DNA from 4 places in the Pseudomonas sp. P5_109 genome. Region 4 is predicted to be linked to each of the others. Evidence: predicted binding sites of a transcription regulator. Region 4 holds the regulator's gene; each other region holds the start of a gene.
The links. The regulator sigma-54, encoded in region 4, starts transcription at its own class of promoters, with help from an activator protein. The targets are predictions, from matches to a motif close to ANTGGCATNNANNTTGCTNT.

Region 1 (5,320 bases), 990 kb from region 4:
CTCGCCACAGGTCCGCATTTCACTCAGTAATGCGCTATCCTTCGCGCCCTCAAAACTCCCCTCGCTACAGGATCCGCCCCATGAAAGCCGCACTCGTCGAACTCATCAGCAAAATCAGCTCCGGGTGCATGGGCGATGACGAAATCCTCAAGGTCGCGGATGAAGCAGCCCAGGCCTACGCCGATCCGCAGGCTTTTCTGAGCGCCAACGCGGACATCAACTACGATGACACTTTCCCGATCCCGCTCGGGGAGTGGGTGGTAGTCGGCAGCCTGCCGGAAACGGTACTGTTCCAGGCTGACACCTACATGGACCTGTTCGCTCAGGTCGTTGCCTCGTTCGGCCCGGGCGTGGAGTTCAATCTCAAGCCCAAGCAACTGGCCAAGACCGAAGCCCTGACCGCGCTCAACCGCATCCAGGTGCAGATGAGCAGCCTGAGCAAGGAAAACGGCGGCTACACGCTGATGAACTTCAGCCAGTTGCTCGATGACGAGTTGCAGGTGGTCCTGGTCTACGGCAATGACGTGCCACGCGTGCTGCAATTGTGCGCAGAAGTCGGCATCGCCGCCGCGCCATCCCTGGAAGCCCTGAAAGTAGCGATCCACGTCTGATAGCCAAATACTGTCAATAAAAGGGAACCCTCGCGACGACCGTCTATCCTAAGAGGGCAAATCACTCTTCAGGAGCGTCACCATGGGTTCCACGTTCAACAGTCTGGTTGCCTTGATCATTTTTGCCCTGGATATCTGGGCCATCATCAACGTATTCAAAAGCAGCGTCGGGACCGGGGCCAAAGTCCTCTGGGTACTGTTGATCGCGCTGTTGCCAGTGCTGGGACTGATCATCTGGGCCATCGCCGGGCCGCGGGGCAATGTCAAACTCTGACGGATTTCCCACTAACAACCCTGACCCTGTGGGAGCGGGCTTGCTCGCGAAAGCGGTGGATCAGTCAACCTTGATAGCGACTGACACCACGCCTTCGCGAGCAAGCCCGCTCCCACATTCGACCTGTCATGTTCCGCGACGTAGAATGCGCGCCTTTCCCGGTCAATCGAGACATTCGAATGGCCATCATGGGCGGGTAACCGTCCGTTGCCACCCGCATTCATCGGAGCACTTCCCATGAGCAACATCCCCGCCAGCGACTACCTGGAAACCCTCTACGAAGGCTATGGCCAGCGTTTTCGCATGGAAAAACTGCTGCACGAAGTGCGCACCGAACACCAGCACCTGGTGATCTTCGAAAACCCGCGCATGGGCCGGGTGATGGCGCTGGACGGCGTGATCCAGACCACCGAAGCCGACGAATTCATCTATCACGAAATGCTCACCCACGTGCCGATCCTCGCCCATGGCACCGCCAAGCGCGTGTTGATCATCGGCGGCGGTGACGGCGGCATGTTGCGTGAAGTGGCCAAGCACCGCAGTGTCGAGCACATCACCATGGTCGAAATCGACGGCACCGTGGTCGACATGTGCAAGGAATTCCTGCCGAACCACTCCAAGGGCGCATTCGATGATCCACGCCTGAACCTGGTGATCGACGACGGCATGCGTTTCGTCGCCACCACCACTGAAAAATTCGACGTGATCATTTCCGACTCCACCGACCCGATCGGGCCGGGCGAAGTGCTGTTCTCGGAAAACTTCTACCAGGCCTGCCGCCGCTGCCTGAACGAAGGCGGCATCCTGGTGACCCAGAACGGCACGCCGTTCATGCAGATCGAAGAAGTGAAGACCACCGCCGGTCGCCTGCGCAGCCTGTTCCCGGACTGGCACTTCTACCAGGCCGCCGTGCCGACCTACATCGGCGGCTCGATGACCTTTGCCTGGGGCGCGACCAATACCGCTTATCGCAAGTTGTCCCGCGAAACCCTGCAACAGCGTTTCACGGGCAGCGGCATCATCACCCGCTACTACAATCCAGAAATCCACATCGGTGCGTTCGCCTTGCCGCAATACGTGTTGCAGGCAGTGAACAAGCCAAGCAACGACTGATGGGTTGAAACACAAAACCTGTGGGAGCGGGCTTGCTCGCGAAAGCGGTGTATCAGTCAGTAATTCTGTCAACTGACACACCCTCTTCGCGAGCAAGCCCGCTCCCACATGAATTGTGGCGGAACAGGCGGAACAATTAGCCAGCTAACAAGGTCGAGATAGAGGTAAGCCCATCCATGGGTTTTATCGAGGAGGCACCAATGCAAAAGTGGAGAATCACTTTCGTGGATGATCATGGCGAGACCATCAACGAAGTCTTTGAGTGCGACGAGTGCCCAGATAAAGAGCAGGCTGCCAAGCTCATCAAGGCCCGGCTTCTTCCTGTCGCCGCCGAACTGGATCTGAACGATTTGGAGGGGCGGACCAGCGACGCGAGCGTCAAAGAACTCAAGTCCCAGAACAGCATTCAAATCCTCGGCATTACTCCAATCTGAACGACAGCTGTCGCATTCACATCCAGACCTTGGCAGAGGCTCTATCTTGGGGCTACTCTGCAAGCGAGATCAGCGAATGGATCGCTAAGGTCTGGTCTTGTCAGCTCCATGCTTGTTTCCCGCCGGCACATCGGTTGCCGTCGCTCGCGCTGTTCGGTTGCGGGTGAGGGAGTACGGAAAGTCTATCCATCGTTTTGAGGAGGACGTTTCATGAGCACAGCCTATCAAGAAGACATCAGCAGCAGCGTTCTGCGCCGCATGAAAGAAGGCGGTTTTGACTTTTCACGTTTTCATCCCATCGAGTTCTACGCCATTTTCCCGGACGAGGAGCGGGCGCGCAGGGCGGCAGGTCATTTCCACCGTGGTGAATCCCTGGATGCCCAAGTCAGTGTGCGTGACGACGGTGCCTGGGCGCTGGAATTATGCAAAGTCATGTATGCCACCTACGACGACATCGGCGATTTCGAACAGGGTTTCGAGGCTGTCGTTGAGCCGCTGGGCGGAATCATCGAAGGCTGGGGTGTGAAACAGGAGGTACGAGGGCGACTCGCATAACATTATGATCAGTGACAAACAGCGTTGACGGCTGACCCTCGGGTTGGCCGTTTTCATTATTACCGCCAATTAATTCAACACGACCTGGTAGGAGCTGGCTTGCCAGCGATGGCGTCCTCGAAGAACAACACATGACTTAACGGCCCTTCGCCAGCAAGCCGGCTCCTACGGACTATGCTGGTGACAGGCGTCTATCACGCCTTGCAATGAAGCGGGGGCAATCAGGTTGGGGCATTTGTCGCACAGGATTGGTGCGGCGCCTGCGCATTGATTATCCAACCGATTGAAATATAAGCGTTTATGCCGATGGCACGGGCCTTGCGAAGGTCTGGACGTCCGAGTGACAAGGAGTACGGCATGATCCGCACCTGTTTTGATGAGATGTACGATGCCGGCGGCCAGGTCCGCCCGCATTATCGGGAGTTTGCCCGTTGGCTGGCCGAGACGCCTGACGAGCTTCTGGCACAACGGCGACGCGAGGCCGATCTGTTGTTTCATCGCGCCGGGATTACCTTCACGCTCTACGGGGACGAGCAGGGCACAGAGCGCCTGATTCCCTTCGACACCATCCCCCGCAGCATCCCCGCCAGCGAATGGCGGATTGTCGAGCGCGGCTGCATCCAGCGGGTCAAGGCGTTGAACATGTTCCTCGCCGACCTCTACCATGAGCAGCGCATCATCAAGGCCGGCATCATTCCGGCCGAACAGGTGCTGGCCAACGAGCAGTATCAGTTGGCGATGCAAGGGCTGGATCTGCACCGCGATATCTATTCGCACATCTCCGGCGTCGATCTGGTGCGTGACGGCGATGGCACCTATTACGTGCTCGAAGACAATCTGCGTACGCCCAGCGGCGTCAGCTACATGCTCGAAGACCGCAAGATGATGATGCGCCTGTTCCCCGAACTGTTCGCGGCGCAACGCATTGCGCCTATCGACCATTACCCGAACCTGCTGCTCGACACCCTGAAAAGCTCCAGCCCGATCGATAACCCGAGCGTGGTGGTGCTGACGCCTGGCCGATTCAACAGTGCGTTCTTCGAGCATGCGTTTCTCGCACGGGAAATGGGTGTGGAACTGGTGGAAGGCGCGGACTTGTTCGTGCGTGACGACAAGGTCTACATGCGCACCACTGACGGGCCAAAAGCGGTCGACGTGATTTATCGTCGCCTCGACGACGCCTTCCTCGATCCGCTGGCGTTCAATCCGGAATCGCTGCTCGGCGTGCCGGGGCTGCTGTCGTCCTACCGTTCCGGCAACGTGGTGCTGGCCAATGCGATCGGCACAGGGGTGGCGGACGACAAGTCGGTGTACCCGTTCGTTACCGACATGATCCGTTTCTACCTCGATGAAGAACCAATCCTGAAGAACGTGCCGACCTGGCAGTGCCGTAATCCGTCTGAACTTTCCCACGTGCTGGCCAATCTTCCCGAACTGGTGGTCAAGGAAACCCAAGGCTCCGGCGGGTACGGAATGCTGGTGGGGCCGGCGGCGACGGCGGCGGAAATCGAAGCCTTTCGCGCGCGCATCATCGCCAAGCCCCATGCGTATATCGCGCAACCGACGCTGTCGCTGTCGACTTGTCCGACTTTTGTCGAAAACGGCATCGCGCCACGCCACATCGACTTGCGGCCGTTTGTCCTGTCGGGTCGTGAAACCCGGGTTGTGCCCGGCGGTTTGACCCGTGTCGCCCTGCGCGAAGGCTCCCTGGTGGTCAACTCCTCCCAGGGTGGCGGAACCAAGGACACCTGGGTGGTCGAGGATTAAAGGAAGCCTGCCATGTTAAGTAGAACTGCCTCGGATTTGTATTGGATGTCGCGTTACCTGGAGCGGGCGGAAAACCTCGCACGGATGCTCGACATCAGTTATTCGCTGTCGTTGATGCCGCAGGATGGCCGTGGCGACGGTTTGCACGAGCTGGCCATGCCGCTGTTGATCACCGGCACCCTCGACGATTACCTGGAGCGCCACGGCGAGTTGCATGCCGAACGGCTACTGCATTTCTTCGCCCTGGATGCGGCCAACCCGGCGAGCATCTACAGCTGCCTCGGGGCCGCGCGGGCCAGCGCCCATGCGGTGCGTGGGCGCATCACCGCCGACATGTGGGAAAACATCAATGCCACCTGGCTGGAGATTCGCGGCATTGCCGAACAGGGCTTGAGTCGCTACGGCATGAGCCGTTTCTGCGAGTGGATCAAGGAACGTTCCCACCTGTTCCGGGGCGCGTCCTACGGCACCATCATGCGTAACGATGCGTTTCGCTTCATTCGTCTGGGGACCTTTATCGAGCGGGCGGACAACACTTTGCGTTTGCTCGATGCCCGCTACGAAAT
Region 2 (5,320 bases), 760 kb from region 4:
GCTCTTGGAGTTACCGATGGACGAAACGGTGATGTCGACCTGTTGACCCGGCTTGGCGAACGCCGGCAAATCGGCACTGATCGACACCGCCGCGACGTTCTTCAGCTGCACGTTGCCCGAGCCCGGCGGCACCTTGATGCCGAACTGCGAGAGCATATTGTTGAAGGTCTGCAGAGTGAACGGGGTTTGCGTCGTCTGGTCGCCGGTGCCGTTGAGCCCGACCACCAGGCCATAACCGATCAACTGGTTGGAACGCACGCCGGAAATGCTGGCGATATCCTTCAGGCGTTCGGCCTGCGCGTTGAACGCGGCGGACAGCATCAAGGCGGCCACCATGAGGTGTTTAAGATTCAAACTGACCACCTAGAAAGGGAACAGCGGGCTGAGGAAGAAACGGTCGAACCAGCCTGGCTGACTCGCATCGGCAAACGAACCGGTGCCCGAGTAGGTGATGCGCGCATCGGCCACACGGGTCGACGACACGGTGTTGTCGGTGGCGATGTCATCGGCGCGAACCAGGCCGGCAATCCGTACCAGCTCGTCGCCGGTATTGAGGGTCATCCACTTCTCGCCGCGCACCGCGATGATGCCGTTGGGCAACACATCGGCGACGGTCACGGTGATCGAGCCGGTCAGTGTGTTGCCTTGGGCCGCCTTACTGTCGCCCTTGGTGGCGCGGTCGCCTTCGTAGCTGGCGCTCAGGCTCAGGTCGCCATCACCGAACGGGTTGTTGGTGGTGGCACTGCCGCCGAACAGCGAGGTCAGGCCGATGCCGGTCTTGCTGTTCTTGGCCACCTGCGAGTTGGCGTTTTTACTCGCCTGGGTCCTTTCGTTCAGGGTGATGGTGATGATGTCACCGATCCGGAACGCCTTGCGGTCGCTATAGAGGTTCTGTTCGAAACCGGCCTGATAGATCGAGCCGTTGTTCGCGGCCGCCGGCAACGGCGTACGCGGCAACACCGGAGCGTAGTAAGGGTCATTGGGCTTGGGCGTCGAAGGCACGCAACCTGCGAGCGCGACGATCCCACTCAGTGCCAGAACAGATACATAGCGATTCATGACCCTACCTCACGGTGTTGCAGGCAGCCTCATGGCCGCCACATAGACTTGATTACAGATTCTGCGTTACGAACGAGAGCATCTGGTCGGCGGTGGAGATCACCTTGGAGTTCATCTCGTAGGCGCGCTGGGTGGTGATCATGTTGACCATCTCCTCAACGGTGCTGACGTTGGACGTTTCCAGGGTGTTCTGCAGCATGGTGCCGAAACCGTTCAGGCCCGGGGTGCCGACTTGCGGCGCGCCACTGGCGGCGGTTTCCAGGAACAGGTTGTTGCCCACTGCCTGCAGGCCGGCCGGATTGATGAAGTCGGCGGTTTGCAGGTTGCCGATCACCTGGGCAGCCGGGTTGCCGGCAACGGTGATGGACACGGTGCCGTCGCGGCCGACCGTGAAGGTCTGTGCGTCGTTCGGAATGACAACCGCCGGCTCCAGGGCAAAGCCACTGGCGTTGACGATCTGGCCGTTGGAGTCCAGGTGGAAAGTACCGTCACGGGTGTAGGAGGTGGTGCCGTCCGGTTGCAGGATCTGGAAGAAACCACGACCGTCGATGGCCATGTCCAGCGGCTGCTCGGTGGTTTGCAAGCTGCCGGCGGTGAAGTTTTTCTGGGTGCCGACGATGCGCACACCGGTACCCAGTTGCAGACCCGACGGCAGTTCGCTGTCCTGGGTCGACTGGGCGCCTGGCTGACGCTTGATCTGGTAGAGCAGGTCCTGGAACTCGGCGCGGTCACGTTTGAAACCCGTGGTCGACACGTTGGCCAGGTTGTTGGAAATGGTGGTCAGGTTGGTGTCCTGGGCGGACAGACCTGTTTTGGCAACCCATAGAGCCGGAAGCATTCGATTCTCCTCGTGCGCCTGTTTTACGGCGCGACGTTCTGGTAATTAGCTGATCTGCAAGACCCGAGCCATGGCCTGGTCATCGTCTTTGGCGGTGTTCATCATCTTGATGTGCAGCTCGAACTGCTTGGACAAGGCCAGCACCGAGGTCATCTCTTCCACGGCATTGACGTTGCTCGACTCGAGAAACCCCGACACCAGCTTGACGTCGGCATCAGCTTGCGCAGGCGCGCCGTCCTTGGTGTGGATCGAACCGTCCAGGCCCTTGGTCATGTTCTTGAGGTCCGGATTGACCAGCTTGATGCGGTCGACTTCAGCCATCACCCGGGGACCTTCGCCCATCGCGCGGATGCTGATGGTGCCGTCCTCGCCGACTTCGATCTGCTGCTCCGGCGGCACGGCAATCGGCCCGCCATTGCCCATGACCGGCATGCCGTTGCCGGCGCGCAGCACGCCCAGGGCATCAACATTCAGGCTGCCGGTGCGCACGTAGCTTTCACCGCCATCGGGATTCTGTACGGCAATCCAGCCGCTGCCTTGCACGGCAACGTCGAGGTCGCGGCCGGTTTCCACCAGCGAGCCCGGGGAGAAATCGGTGGCCGGGCGTTCGGACATGGCAAACGCACGCGCCGGAAAGCTGTCACCGAACACCGGCATCGAACGGGCCTGCTCCAGGTCTTTCTGGAAGCCATTGGTGGAGATGTTCGCGAGGTTGTTGGCATGAGCCTTTTGCGCCAGAGCATTCTGGCTGGCGCCGGTCATTGCCACATAAAGGTACTTGTCCACAATTGTTCCTCTGCCTGCCGGACGTTTGCCGCCCACTGCTGTGTTGCGCAGGTTGTAGCAATTTGCAGACCAACTTGCGCGCGCAGGCTCAAACCCCTTTTAAACAGGGGGTTCGAGGCTAATCAGAAGGGAATCGAACAATGTATCGAAGACGAAAAACCGGCGCGGATATGCCGTTTGGCGGCAACACCGTGAAAAGCCGGCTACCAGCCTTTCACGCCGCTCATGTCGGGCAGTTTGTGGGCAATGCCTTTATGGCAGTCAATACAGGTCGCCTGGCCACTGGCCAATGATGTGGAGTGCATGCTGGCAGCGCGTTTGCCCTGGCGTGTGAAGTCCATGAACTCGAAGTTATGGCAGTTGCGGCACTCCCGGGAATCGTTTGCCTTGAGCCGTGCCCACTCGTGTTCGGCCAGCTCCCGACGCATGTCCAGAAACTTGTCCCGGGTACTGATAGTGCCGAACAACTTGCCCCAGACCTCCTTGGAAGCCTGCATCTTGCGGGCGATTTTGTGCGTCCACTCGTGGGGTACGTGACAGTCGGGGCATGTGGCGCGCACGCCCGAGCGGTTGGTGTAGTGAATGGTTTCCTGCAACTCGACATAAACGTTGTCGCGCATTTCATGGCAGGACGTGCAGAACTTCTCGGTGTTGGTCGCTTCCAGCGCGGTGTTGAACCCGCCCCAGAAAATCACCCCGGCGATAAACCCGCCGAGGGTCAGGAAGCCCAGGCTGTAATGCACGCTGGGCCGACGCAGCACACCCCAATAATCCTTGAGCAAGGCAAGCAAAGATTTCATGGCCTCTCCTCAAGGTTTCGGCTGGCGGTTGATTTCGTCTTGCAAGACCTGGTCGATGTTCTTGAAGCTGTTGCTCACCAGTGGCTTCACATCCTTTTGCGGCACGTGACACTGGTTGCAGAAATATCGGCGCGGCGACACCGCCGCCAATGCCTGGCCGTCACGGTCCATGTAGTGAGTGATGCTGATCATCGGCGCCTGGGTACGCGCACTGTTGGCGCGACTGTGACAGGACAGGCACTTGTTGCTGTTCTTGTCGATGGCATAGCCGCGAATGCTGTGGGGAATAGTGGGCGGTTGCTCGGGGTAATTGCGCTCACGCTTGAGGTCCTTGTTCTCGTCTTCCGCGATGGGCGGTGCCGGCAGCTCCTGGGTCAGGGTCCCGCCGACTCGCCGCCCGTCCGGCGCTGGCGCATCCAGTGGGTAACCAGGGTCTGCCGCAAACGCTACGGGCAACCAGACCAGCAGAGCAGCAAGCAGGGGCAGCGAACGATAATTCATGAAAGCTCTCCTTATGCCGTCTTGATCAACTCAATCCTGATCGCGCATTTCTTGTAGTCGGTCTGCTTGGAGATGGGGTCCGTCGCATCGAGCGTGACTTTGTTGATCAACCTGTTGGCATCGAAAAACGGCACGAATACCAGACCTTGGGGCGGCTTGTTGCGCCCCCGGGTTTCAATGCGCGCACGCATTTCGCCGCGCCGACTGATCAGTTTCACTTCGCTGCCACGCCGGGCATTCAAGGCCTTGGCATCGGCCGGGTGCATGTAGACCAGCGCGTCGGGGACCGCTTTATAGAGTTCTTCGACACGCTGGGTCATGGTCCCGGTGTGCCAATGCTCAAGCACCCGACCGGTACTCAACCAGAACGGGAAGTCCGCGTCCGGGGCTTCCGCAGGAGGCTCGTAGGGCAGCGCGAAGATGATCGCCTTCTTGTCGGGGTAGCCGTAGAACTGCACGCCACTGCCCTTTTCGACATAGGGGTCGTAACCCTCACGGAAGCGCCAAAGCGTTTCCTTGCCTTCGACGACAGGCCAGCGCAACCCGCGCTCGGAGTGATAACGATCAAAGGGTGCAAGGTCATGACCATGTCCACGGCCGAACTGGGCATATTCTTCGAACAGGCCTTTTTGCAGGTAGAAACCGAAATCCCGGGCTTCGTCGTTCTGATAACCCGCCGCCATTTGCTCAACCGGGAACTCATCGACCTGGCCATTCTTGAACAGCACCTCATACAGGGTCTTGCCCTTGTATTGCGGTGAACCGTCCAACAGCTCTTGCGGCCAAACCTCGTCGGTTTTAAAGCGCTTGGAAAACTCGACCAATTGCCAGAGGTCCGACTTGGCGTCACCCGGCGCCGAGACCAGTTGATGCCAGAACTGCGTACGCCGCTCCGCGTTGCCGTAAGCGCCCTCTTTCTCGACCCACATCGCCGTGGGCAAAATCAGATCGGCTGCCTGTGCCGAGACGGTGGGATACACATCCGACACCACCACGAAGTTCTCGGGGTTGCGCCACCCCGGCAGCACTTCCTGCATGATGTTAGGCCCGGCCTGCATGTTGTTGCTGGCCATCGTCCAATACACATTGAGCACGCCATCCTTGAGCATGCGACTCTGCTGCACGGCATGGAACCCGACCTTTTCCTTGATGGTGCCCGCCGGGAGCTTCCAGATTTTTTCCGCGGTGGCGCGGTGCGCCGGGTTGGTGACCACCAGGTCGGCCGGCAAGCGATGGGAGAACGTGCCCACTTCACGCGCAGTCCCGCAGGCCGAAGGCTGGCCCGTCAGCGAGAAAGGACTGTTGCCCGGCTCGCTGATCTTCCCGGTCAACAGGT
Region 3 (5,320 bases), 630 kb from region 4:
CCAGGATGCGCAGCAGGTCGTAGTGGAATGCCGGTTGCTCTTCGGGCGTTGTTGCTGCGATCAAGGGCGCGGCCGTGATGGGGTGGGCAGCCAATTGATTACTTTTGCTCAGCGGCACCCGCTTGACGTTACCGGGCTTGGGTCGATCGGTGAAAACCCGATTGCCTTGGGGGTCAACGTAAGTAAAGACCTCCGCCGATGCGGGCAGCGCGATGAAGAAGGCGATCAGCAGCCAGGTCTTCATGGCGTGTGCACTCGTTGCACGGTGACGCTTGTGGTGGGGCTTTGCTGCACAACGTTTTCGCCATCTATCACTTGTACGGCGAGGCGGTGTTCGCCGCGATCAATGTTCACCAGTTGCAGAATCGGCACATTGCCTGGCTGGCCGTAGGGCTGGTCGTCCAGCAGCAGGCGCAACAGGTGGGGGGCTTGCAGGCGCGGCTTGATCAGTACCGTCACGGTGAACGTGCCGTTGTTGGCGCGCAGGGCTTCGCGGGTGGGCAGGCCGGTCAGCTCCAGCACTTCATAGGTCTTGTGGGGCTGTTCATTACCAGTGGCTTGAGCAGTGGGTGCGTTTTCGCCTTGAGGCTGGCGTTCGACACTGTTGAGGGGCGGCAAGTCGATCGCTTGGGCGCTGACGCCGTCAGGCGGTTGATTGCTGTAGGCGGTAGCGCCGTTGGCGTCCGTGTACTTGTAGATCTGCGCCGCGGCGGGCAGGGCGATCAGCAGCAGGATGAAGAAAAAAACACGACCCATGGAATCGACCGCAAGCGAAAATGTTGGGTTGCAGCATAGGCCAGGCTTGGTGGTTTCCCCAAGCCGCGAAACATTTGAGATCCCCTGTGGGAGCGGGCTTGCTCGCGAAGGCGCCGGCACATTCAAGATCAATGTGTCAGGCAGATTGCTTTCGCGAGCAAGCCCGCTCCCACATTTGATCTTTGTATGGGCATAAAAAAGGCCTCCCGAAGGAGGCCTCTTTTTGTCACGCCGCGTGTCGCGGCGCTACCGGATCAGCAGCTGTAGTACAGCTCGTATTCCAGTGGGTGTACGAAGGTACGTACCTTGATTTCTTCTTCGCTTTTCAGGGCGATGTAAGCGTCGATGAAGTCGTCGCTGAAAACGCCGCCTTTGGTCAGGAACGCACGACCTTTGTCCAGCTCTTCCAGGGCTTCTTTCAGGCTGCCGCAAACTTGTGGGATCTCTTTCGCCTCTTCAGGCGGCAGGTCGTACAGGTTTTTGTCAGCTGCGTCGCCAGGGTGGATCTTGTTCTGGATGCCGTCCAGGCCAGCCATCAACAGTGCGGCGAAGCACAGGTACGGGTTGGCAGCCGGATCCGGGAAACGTGCTTCGATACGGCGGGCTTTCGGGCTCGACACGTAAGGAATACGGATCGAAGCGGAACGGTTGCGAGCCGAGTAGGCCAGCATCACTGGAGCTTCGAAGCCTGGAACCAGACGCTTGTAGGAGTTGGTGGCCGGGTTGGTGAAGCCGTTCAGGGCCTTACCGTGCTTGATGATGCCGCCGATGAAGTACAGCGCGGTGTCGGACAGGCCGGCATAGCCTTCGCCAGCGAAGGTGTTCTTGCCATCTTTCCAGATGGACATGTGCACGTGCATACCCGAGCCGTTGTCGCCGTACAGAGGCTTAGGCATGAAGGTCGCGGTGCGGCCGTAAGCGTCAGCAACGTTGTGCACGACGTACTTCAGGGTTTGGGTTTCGTCGGCTTTCTTCACCAGAGTGTTGAACTTGACGCCGATTTCGTTCTGGCCGGCAGTTGCCACTTCGTGGTGGTGAACTTCGACGGTCAGGCCCATTTCTTCCAGTGCGTTGCACATGGAGGTACGGATTTCGTGGTCGTGGTCGAACGGTGGAACCGGGAAGTAGCCGCCTTTGACGCCTGGGCGGTGGCCCTTGTTGCCGCCTTCGATGTCCTGGTCGGACATCCACGAACCTTGTTCGGAGTAGATCTTGAACATGGAACCGGAAATGTCGGACTTGAACTTCACTTGGTCAAAGATGAAGAACTCTGGCTCTGGACCGGCGTATACGGTGTCACCGATAGCGGTGGCCTTCAGGTGCTCTTCAGCGCGCTTGGCGATCGCACGTGGGTCGCGGTCGTAGCCTTGCATGCTCGAAGGTTCGATGATGTCGCAGACCAGGATCAGGGTCGGCTCTTCGGTGAACGGGTCCAGAACAGCGGTGGAGTCGTCCGGCATCAGGATCATGTCGGAGGCTTCGATGCCTTTCCAGCCAGCGATGGAGGAACCGTCGAACATTTTGCCGACTTCGAAGAAGTCGTCATCCAGCGCATCGCGAGCCGGCATGGTCACGTGGTGCTGAGTGCCTTTGGTGTCCGTGAAGCGCAGATCAATCCATTTGACGTCATGATCTTTGATGAGTTGAACCGACTTCGACATAGTGTCCTCCGGGTGGCTTCGGGCTAGTAGTGGATGCCCTTAAATGTGGGTGATGCCGGCGCGAATACTCTGCCAAGGCAACCTGCCTCACAAGGGAGCAAATTGCATGCCAGTGCCCCACCATGGGTTTTTTGCCCCAATTTCACGCCTGTCAGGCGGAAAAGCACCTTAAAGCGGAAAAACGCGCCCTACAATGTGGCGTTTATTTCAGTAAGTGACCTGTTTTGGTGCGCGAAAAACCTTCTGCACATTAACTGGTTAAACCTTGAGCAATTTCCGCTATAATCCGCGCCCCCCTTTTTCGGCAGGCCTCGCGCGCGCTGTTTCCATGAAATTAATCGTAAAAGTCTTCCCCGAGATCACCATCAAGAGCCGCCCGGTACGGATGCGTTTCATCCGTCAGTTGGCCAAGAACATCCGTGCCGTGCTCCGCGATCTGGACCCGGCTGTGGTGGTGAACGGCGTGTGGGACAACCTCGAGCTGGAAACCCGCGTCAGCGACCCCAAGGCCCTGAAGGAGATGGGCGAGCGCCTGAGCTGCATGCCGGGCATCGCGCACTTCCTGCAAATCGACGAATACCCGCTGGGCGATTTCGACGACATCGTTGAAAAGTGCAAGCAGCACTACGGTGATGCACTGGCCGGCAAGATCTTTTCAGTGCGTTGCAAGCGCGCCGGCAAGCACCCATTCAGCTCGATCGATATCGAAAAATATGTCGGCAGCCAGTTGCGCCGTCAGTGTGGTGCCGCCGGGATCGACCTGAAAAAGCCTGAAATTGAAGTCCGGATCGAAGTTCGCGACCAACGGTTGTTCGTGATCCACAGCCAGCACAATGGCATCGGCGGCTACCCGCTGGGCGCCCTGGAGCAGACGCTGGTGCTGATGTCCGGTGGTTTCGACTCCACCGTGGCGGCCTACCAGATCATGCGCCGCGGCCTGATGGCGCATTTCTGCTTCTTCAATCTGGGCGGACGTGCCCACGAATTGGGCGTCATGGAAGTCGCGCATTTCATCTGGAAGAAGTACGGCAGCTCCCAACGCGTGCTATTTGTCAGTGTGCCGTTCGAGGAAGTACTGGGCGAAATTCTCGGCAAAGTCGATAACAGTCATATGGGCGTAGTATTGAAGCGTATGATGTTGCGCGCTTCCTCCCAGATTGCCGATCGACTGCACATCGATGCGCTGGTCACCGGTGAGGCGATCTCCCAGGTGTCGAGCCAGACGTTGCCGAACCTGTCGGTGATCGATTGCGTGACCGACAAGCTGGTCCTGCGTCCACTGATCGTCGCGCACAAGCAGGACATCATCGACACGGCCAACGAGATCGGCACCGCCGATTTCGCCCGGCACATGCCGGAGTACTGCGGGGTCATCTCGGTCAATCCGAAGACCGCGGCCAAGCGCCACCGCGTCGAGCACGAAGAGAAAGAATTCGATATGGCGGTACTCGAGCGTGCGCTCGAAAACGCCAAGCTGGTGCCGATCGATCGCGTGATCGACGAATTGGGCCAGGACTTGCAGATTGAAGAAGTCAGCGAAGCGCTGGCCGGTCAGATCGTCATCGACATCCGTCACCCGGATGCCGCTGAAGACGACCCGCTGGACCTTGCTGGCATCGAGGTACAAACGATGCCGTTTTATGCAGTGAACGCTCGTTTCAAGGAACTGGACCCTACTCGCCAGTACCTGCTGTATTGCGACAAAGGCGTGATGAGTCGCCTGCATGCCCACCATTTGCTCAGTGAGGGGCATGCCAATGTGCGCGTTTATCGACCGAGCTAAGTGCCCGGGGCTGTTTGCCTGTGGCCTGCGTCACCGGCCCCCCGATGCCACCGTCAAGCTGTAACGGCTTTCACGGACGCTACTGTTAATCGCTGCCAAGACTTGTCAGCACACCGAATCCTCTGATCGAGATACACAAGTGATCGAAAATCTACGCAACATCGCCATCATTGCCCACGTTGACCATGGTAAGACCACCCTGGTAGACAAACTCCTGCGTCAATCCGGCACCCTGGAGCGCAACGAGCTCAACGACGAGCGCGTGATGGACTCCAACGACCAGGAAAAAGAGCGCGGTATTACCATTCTGGCGAAAAACACCGCCATCAACTGGAACGGCTACCACATCAACATCGTGGACACCCCGGGCCACGCCGACTTCGGCGGCGAAGTTGAACGCGTAATGTCGATGGTCGACTCCGTTCTGCTGCTGGTTGACGCTCAAGACGGCCCTATGCCGCAAACCCGTTTCGTGACCAAGAAGGCTTTCGAAGCCGGCCTGCGTCCGATCGTGTGCATCAACAAGGTTGACCGTCCAGGCGCGCGTCCGGACTGGGTTCTGGACCAGATCTTCGACCTGTTCGACAACCTGGGTGCTACCGAAGAACAGCTGGACTTCAAAGTCGTCTACGCCTCGGCCCTGAACGGTATTGCCGGTCTGGACCACACCGAAATGGCTGAAGACATGACCCCGCTGTACCAGTCGATCGTCGACAACGTACCCGCGCCGGCTGTTGACCGTGAAGGTCCGTTCCAGATGCAGATCTCCGCACTGGACTACAACAGCTTCCTGGGTGTTATCGGTGTTGGCCGTATCGCTCGTGGTCGCGTCAAGCCGAACACCCCGGTTGTCGCTATCGGCGCCGACGGCAAGAAGCGCAACGGTCGTATCCTGAAGCTGATGGGTCACCACGGTCTGCACCGTGTAGACGTTGAAGAAGCTGCAGCAGGCGACATCGTGTGCATCAGCGGTATGGACTCGCTGTTCATCTCCGACACCCTGTGCCACCCGGACACCGTTGAAGCGATGAAGCCGTTGACCGTCGACGAGCCAACCGTTTCCATGACCTTCCAGGTAAACGACTCGCCATTCTGCGGTAAAGAAGGCAAGTTCGTGACG
Region 4 (5,320 bases):
ATGCTGAGCAAAAAATTTCGCAACACCCTGATGTTCACTTGCATCGCGGCTATATTTGCCGCGGCTGGCTACTGGAACATCAGCCCGGAACGTTTTCTCGACAAGCCGTTAACGCCGGTCGATGAAAGCATGATCGACTATTACGCCATCAACGCCCACAGCGTGCAGTACCTGCCGGACGGCAAGCTGCAATATGACCTGGTGTCCGACAAGGTCGAGCATCTGAAAGCGACCGAGGTGACACTGCTGACCAACCCTGACCTGAACGTGTTCCGCGGCACTGAATTCCCGTGGCACGTCCAGAGCTTGCGCGGTGAGGTCAACCCCGACGGCACCCAGGTCGAACTGATCGATGACGTACGCATCACGCGCTTCGACGAGAAAAACCGCAAGACCCTGATCACCAGCACCCGCATGACCGTGTTCCCGCAGCAGCAATATGCGCAGACAGAGCAAGACGTTAGAATCGACGGCGCTGGCGGTGTATCGACTGGCAAGGGAATGAAAGCGTATTTGAAAGAAAGCAGGATACACCTGCTATCGAACGTAAGAGGACAGTATGAGGCTCGTTAAAACCCTCCCGATTTTGCTCAGTCTGGGCGCAGCACTGGGAAGCGTGAGCGCCTGGGCTCTGCCGGAAGATCAACAGCAGCCTATCCGCATTCAGGCCGACGATGCCCAACTGGACGACAAGCAAGGTATTGCAACCTATAAGGGTGACGTGATCATCACCCAAGGCTCAATGAAGGTGACCGGCAACACCGTCACCATCACCCGCACGCCGACCGGTGACATCGATGTAGTGACCTCGGTAGGCAACCTGGCGTACTTCGAGCAACTGCAAACCGCTGGCGATCCCAAACCCGTCCAGGGCTGGGGCGTGACCATCCAGTATCACGCGGCACAAAACCGGGTCGTGCTGATTGACAAGGCAAAAGTTGTCGACAAGGACAACAACGTCACCCAGGGCGAGAAAATCGTCTACGACACAGTCAAGAAGCTGGCCAGCGCCGGGCGTGCCACCGGCAGCAAGGTGACCGAGTCGCGTCCGCGCATCGACATGGTGATCCAGCCGAAGAAGAAAACCGACGAGAAAAAGGCCCAGTAATGGCAACTCTGAAAGCTCAGCATCTGGCCAAGAGCTACAAGAGCCGCCAGGTCGTGCGTGATGTCAGCCTGTCCATCGACAGCGGTCAGATCGTCGGCCTGCTTGGCCCTAACGGCGCCGGCAAGACCACCTGCTTCTACATGATCGTCGGCCTGGTGCAGGCCGATCAGGGCCGCGTCCTGATCGATGACCTGGACGTCAGCCACCAGCCGATGCACGGCCGTGCAAAAGCCGGCATTGGCTACCTGCCGCAAGAAGCATCGATCTTCCGCAAACTGTCGGTGGCCGACAACATCATGGCCATCCTCGAGACCCGCAAGGAACTCGACAAGGCCGGTCGGCGCAAAGAGCTGGAAAGCCTGCTGCAGGAATTCCACATCAGCCACATCCGCGACAACCTCGGCATGAGCCTGTCCGGTGGTGAGCGCCGTCGCGTGGAAATCGCCCGCGCCCTGGCCACCAACCCGAAATTCATCCTCCTCGACGAACCCTTCGCCGGCGTGGACCCGATTTCGGTCGGAGACATCAAGCAGATCATTCACCACCTCAAGGCCAAAGGCATTGGCGTGCTGATCACGGACCACAACGTTCGTGAAACCCTGGATATCTGTGAAACCGCCTATATCGTCAATGACGGTCAACTGATCGCCGAAGGCGATGCCGAGACCATCCTGGCCAACCAACTGGTCAAGGAAGTGTACCTGGGCCATGAGTTCCGCCTGTAAACGCTGAGTCGTGCCCAGGCAGTCGCCTGGGCACGTGATCCGCGATACGCCAGCGTTTCATGCGAACAAGCGTGTTCAGCCCTCAAAAAGGGCAGCGCGGCAACACAATTTAATAGTTTTTTATTGTTACAGCGGTCTAGGCAAACCCTTCAGTTTCGGGCATATAATTTGCTTAAGTTTGGCGCCCCGGCGCCCTGTAGTGGATGGCGCATGTGCGCCGGCGAATAAGGTGTTAAGCCCCTGCCATGAAACCATCGCTAGTCTTGAGAATGGGCCAGCAGCTGACGATGACACCGCAGCTGCAACAGGCCATCCGCCTGCTCCAATTGTCGACCCTGGACCTGCAACAGGAAATCCAGGAGGCCCTGGAGTCCAATCCGATGCTCGAACGCCAGGAAGAAGGCGACGACTTCGACAATTCCGACCCCATGGCCGACAACGCCGAACAAAAACCCAACACCGACATCCAGGAACCCTCCTACCAGGAAACCGCCCCGACGGTTGACAGCCTCGATGAGGGTGACTGGAACGAGCGCATCCCCAACGAACTCCCCGTCGACACCGCGTGGGAAGACGTTTACCAGACCAGCGCCAGCAGCCTGCCCAGCAATGACGATGACGAGTGGGACTTCACCACCCGCACCTCTGCCGGTGAAAGCCTGCAAAGCCACTTGCTGTGGCAACTGAACCTGGCACCGATGTCCGACACCGATCGCCTGATCGCCGTGACCCTGATCGACTGCATCAACAATCAGGGCTACCTGGACGAAACCCTCGAGGAAATCCTCGAAGCCTTCGACCCGGAACTGGACATCGAACTGGACGAAATCGAAGCCGTCCTGCACCGCATCCAGCAATTCGAGCCCGCCGGCATCGGCGCCCGCAACCTGGGCGAATGCCTGCTGCTGCAATTGCGCCAGCTACCCGCCAAGACCCCTTGGCTGGCCGAGGCCAAGCGCCTGGTCACCGATTACATCGACCTGCTTGGCAGCCGCGACTACAGCCAGTTGATGCGCCGCATGAAGCTCAAGGAAGACGAGCTGCGCCAGGTCATCGAGCTGGTCCAGAGCCTCAACCCGCGCCCGGGCTCGCAGATCGAGTCCACCGAAGCCGAGTACGTCGTTCCTGACGTTATCGTGCGCAAGGACAACGAGCGCTGGCTGGTGGAGCTGAATCAGGAGTCGGTGCCACGGCTGCGGGTCAACGCCCAGTATGCCGGTTTCGTGCGCCGCGCCGACACCAGCGCCGACAACACCTTCATGCGCAATCAGTTGCAGGAGGCCCGCTGGTTCATCAAGAGCCTGCAAAGCCGCAATGAAACCCTGATGAAGGTTGCCACCCAGATCGTCGAGCATCAGCGCGGATTCCTCGAATATGGCGACGAAGCCATGAAGCCGCTGGTCCTGCATGACATCGCCGAAGCGGTCGGCATGCATGAGTCGACGATTTCACGGGTGACCACCCAGAAGTTCATGCACACCCCCCGGGGAATATATGAACTGAAATACTTTTTCTCCAGCCATGTCAGCACCTCCGAAGGCGGCGAATGCTCGTCCACGGCGATCCGCGCGATCATCAAAAAACTGGTTGCCGCGGAAAATCAGAAAAAGCCGTTGAGTGACAGCAAGATCGCTGGTTTACTGGAGGCACAAGGCATTCAGGTGGCTCGCCGCACCGTCGCCAAGTACCGCGAATCTTTGGGGATCGCGCCTTCGAGCGAACGTAAGCGGTTGATGTAGGGCCACGCCACAGCGTTCCAGTGGTAGATCATCTGATCTACCGCTTTATGCACTGGCAACGAAGGAGAAGCTGTATGCAAGTCAACATCAGTGGACACCAACTGGAAGTGACCGAACCTCTTCGCACCTACATCGGCGAAAAACTCGAACGATTGGAGCGACATTTCGACAAGATCACTAACGTACAGGTCACGATGACCGTCGAAAAGCTGAAGCAGAAAATCGAAGCCACGCTGCATATTCCCGGGAATGAAGTGGTCGCAAACGCGGAACATACTGATATGTACGCGGCGATCGACGCACTCACCGACAAGCTGGATAAACAACTCAAAAAGCATAAGGAAAAGACCCAGAGCCTCCTTCAGGGCGCAACCGGTCGTTAACACTCCCAACCCATGATCCGACTTGAAAGTATCCTGACCCCCGGCCGTTCCCTGGTGAACGTGCCGGGTGGCAGTAAAAAGAAAGCCCTCGAACAAATTGCCAATCTGATCGCCCGCGAAGTGCCGGCTCTGGAGATGCAAGATGTCTTCGAGGCTCTGATTGCCCGTGAAAAACTCGGTTCCACCGGTTTTGGCAACGGCATCGCTATTCCACATTGCCGTCTCAAGGGTTGTGTTTCGCCCATCAGTGCACTGATGCACCTGGACGCCCCTATCGATTTCGACGCCATCGACGGCGCACCGGTTGACCTGCTGTTCGTACTGCTGGTCCCGGAAGCCGCCACCGATGCGCACCTTGAGCTGCTGCGACAGATCGCCAGCATGCTCGACCGCAAGGAAGTTCGCGAAAAACTGCGTAGTGCTACAAGCAACGAAGCCCTGTATCAGGTTGTCCTGGACGAGCAAAACGGTCAGTAATCATGCGCTTGATCATCGTCAGTGGCCGTTCCGGCTCAGGTAAAAGTACCGCCCTCAACGTTCTTGAGGACAACGGCTACTACTGCATCGACAATCTGCCTGCCGGCCTGCTCCCGGAACTGGCCGAACGAGCGTTGATTCATACCGAGCTATTGCAGCCGTTGGTCGCCGTTTCCATTGACGCCCGCAACCTGCCCAGCCACCTGTCACGCTTCCCCGACCTGCTCGAGGAAGTCCGCAGCCGCCACATCCAGTGCGATGTCCTGTATCTGGACGCCGACGAAGAAACCCTGCTCAAGCGCTTCTCGGAAACCCGCCGACGTCACCCCCTGACCAACGCCAACCGCTCGCTGGCCGAAGCCATCAGCGTCGAGAGCGCCCTGCTCGGGCCGATTGCCGACCTCGCCGATCTCAAGATCAACACCACCAGCCTGAACCTGTACCAACTGCGCGACGCCATCAAGCTGCGCCTGTTGAATCAGCCAGAACCCGGCACTGCGTTCCTGGTGGAGTCCTTCGGGTTCAAGCGTGGGATGCCGGTGGACGCCGACCTGGTGTTCGATGTGCGCTGCCTGCCCAACCCTTACTGGAAGCCGGAATTGCGCGAGCAGTCCGGGCTCGATCTACCGGTTGCCGAGTATCTGGCGGCACAGCCGGATGTCGAAGAGATGTTCCAGGACATTTCCACATACCTGCTAAAGTGGCTGCCTCGTTTTGCCGCCAGCAACCGCGCCTACGTCACCATTGCCATTGGCTGCACTGGCGGACATCACCGCTCCGTCTATCTGACCGAGCGTCTGGGACAGGTGCTGCAAAAATCACTGAAGAACGTCCAGGTTCGCCACCGCGACCTCAGCTAAAGGATTCACACCGCGATGCCTGCTCTGG

Region 1: the regulator sigma-54 is predicted to act here: its motif matches at 3,293-3,312, upstream of QMK54_RS08940 (circularly permuted type 2 ATP-grasp protein).
Region 2: the regulator sigma-54 is predicted to act here: its motif matches at 2,738-2,757, upstream of QMK54_RS07765 (flagellar basal body rod protein FlgF).
Region 3: the regulator sigma-54 is predicted to act here: its motif matches at 2,512-2,531, upstream of glnA (type I glutamate--ammonia ligase).

What each region holds. Positions count from the first base shown of each region.
Region 1 covers NZ_CP125380.1:1,974,026-1,979,345, forward strand. Annotated here, with positions in the region: gene QMK54_RS08915 (hypothetical protein) at 81-611, shown strand; gene QMK54_RS08920 (PLDc N-terminal domain-containing protein) at 694-885, shown strand; gene speE (polyamine aminopropyltransferase) at 1,123-1,998, shown strand; gene QMK54_RS08930 (hypothetical protein) at 2,199-2,432, shown strand; gene QMK54_RS08935 (ribonuclease E inhibitor RraB) at 2,643-2,987, shown strand; gene QMK54_RS08940 (circularly permuted type 2 ATP-grasp protein) at 3,345-4,754, shown strand; gene QMK54_RS08945 (alpha-E domain-containing protein) at 4,767-5,320, shown strand, end outside.
Region 2 covers NZ_CP125380.1:1,745,424-1,750,743, reverse strand. Annotated here, with positions in the region: gene QMK54_RS07780 (flagellar basal body P-ring protein FlgI) at 1-336, opposite strand, end outside; gene flgH (flagellar basal body L-ring protein FlgH) at 364-1,059, opposite strand; gene flgG (flagellar basal-body rod protein FlgG) at 1,112-1,897, opposite strand; gene QMK54_RS07765 (flagellar basal body rod protein FlgF) at 1,943-2,683, opposite strand; gene QMK54_RS07760 (cytochrome c3 family protein) at 2,887-3,483, opposite strand; gene QMK54_RS07755 (nitrate reductase cytochrome c-type subunit) at 3,493-3,984, opposite strand; gene napA (nitrate reductase catalytic subunit NapA) at 3,996-5,320, opposite strand, start outside.
Region 3 covers NZ_CP125380.1:354,583-359,902, forward strand. Annotated here, with positions in the region: gene QMK54_RS01575 (DUF4124 domain-containing protein) at 1-244, opposite strand, end outside; gene QMK54_RS01580 (DUF4124 domain-containing protein) at 241-756, opposite strand; gene glnA (type I glutamate--ammonia ligase) at 1,011-2,417, opposite strand; gene thiI (tRNA uracil 4-sulfurtransferase ThiI) at 2,746-4,200, shown strand; gene typA (translational GTPase TypA) at 4,340-5,320, shown strand, end outside.
Region 4 covers NZ_CP125380.1:988,352-993,671, reverse strand. Annotated here, with positions in the region: gene lptC (LPS export ABC transporter periplasmic protein LptC) at 1-573, shown strand; gene lptA (lipopolysaccharide transport periplasmic protein LptA) at 560-1,108, shown strand; gene lptB (LPS export ABC transporter ATP-binding protein) at 1,108-1,833, shown strand; gene QMK54_RS04230 (RNA polymerase factor sigma-54) at 2,079-3,572, shown strand; gene hpf (ribosome hibernation-promoting factor, HPF/YfiA family) at 3,647-3,955, shown strand; gene ptsN (PTS IIA-like nitrogen regulatory protein PtsN) at 3,968-4,432, shown strand; gene rapZ (RNase adapter RapZ) at 4,435-5,292, shown strand; gene QMK54_RS04210 (HPr family phosphocarrier protein) at 5,308-5,320, shown strand, end outside.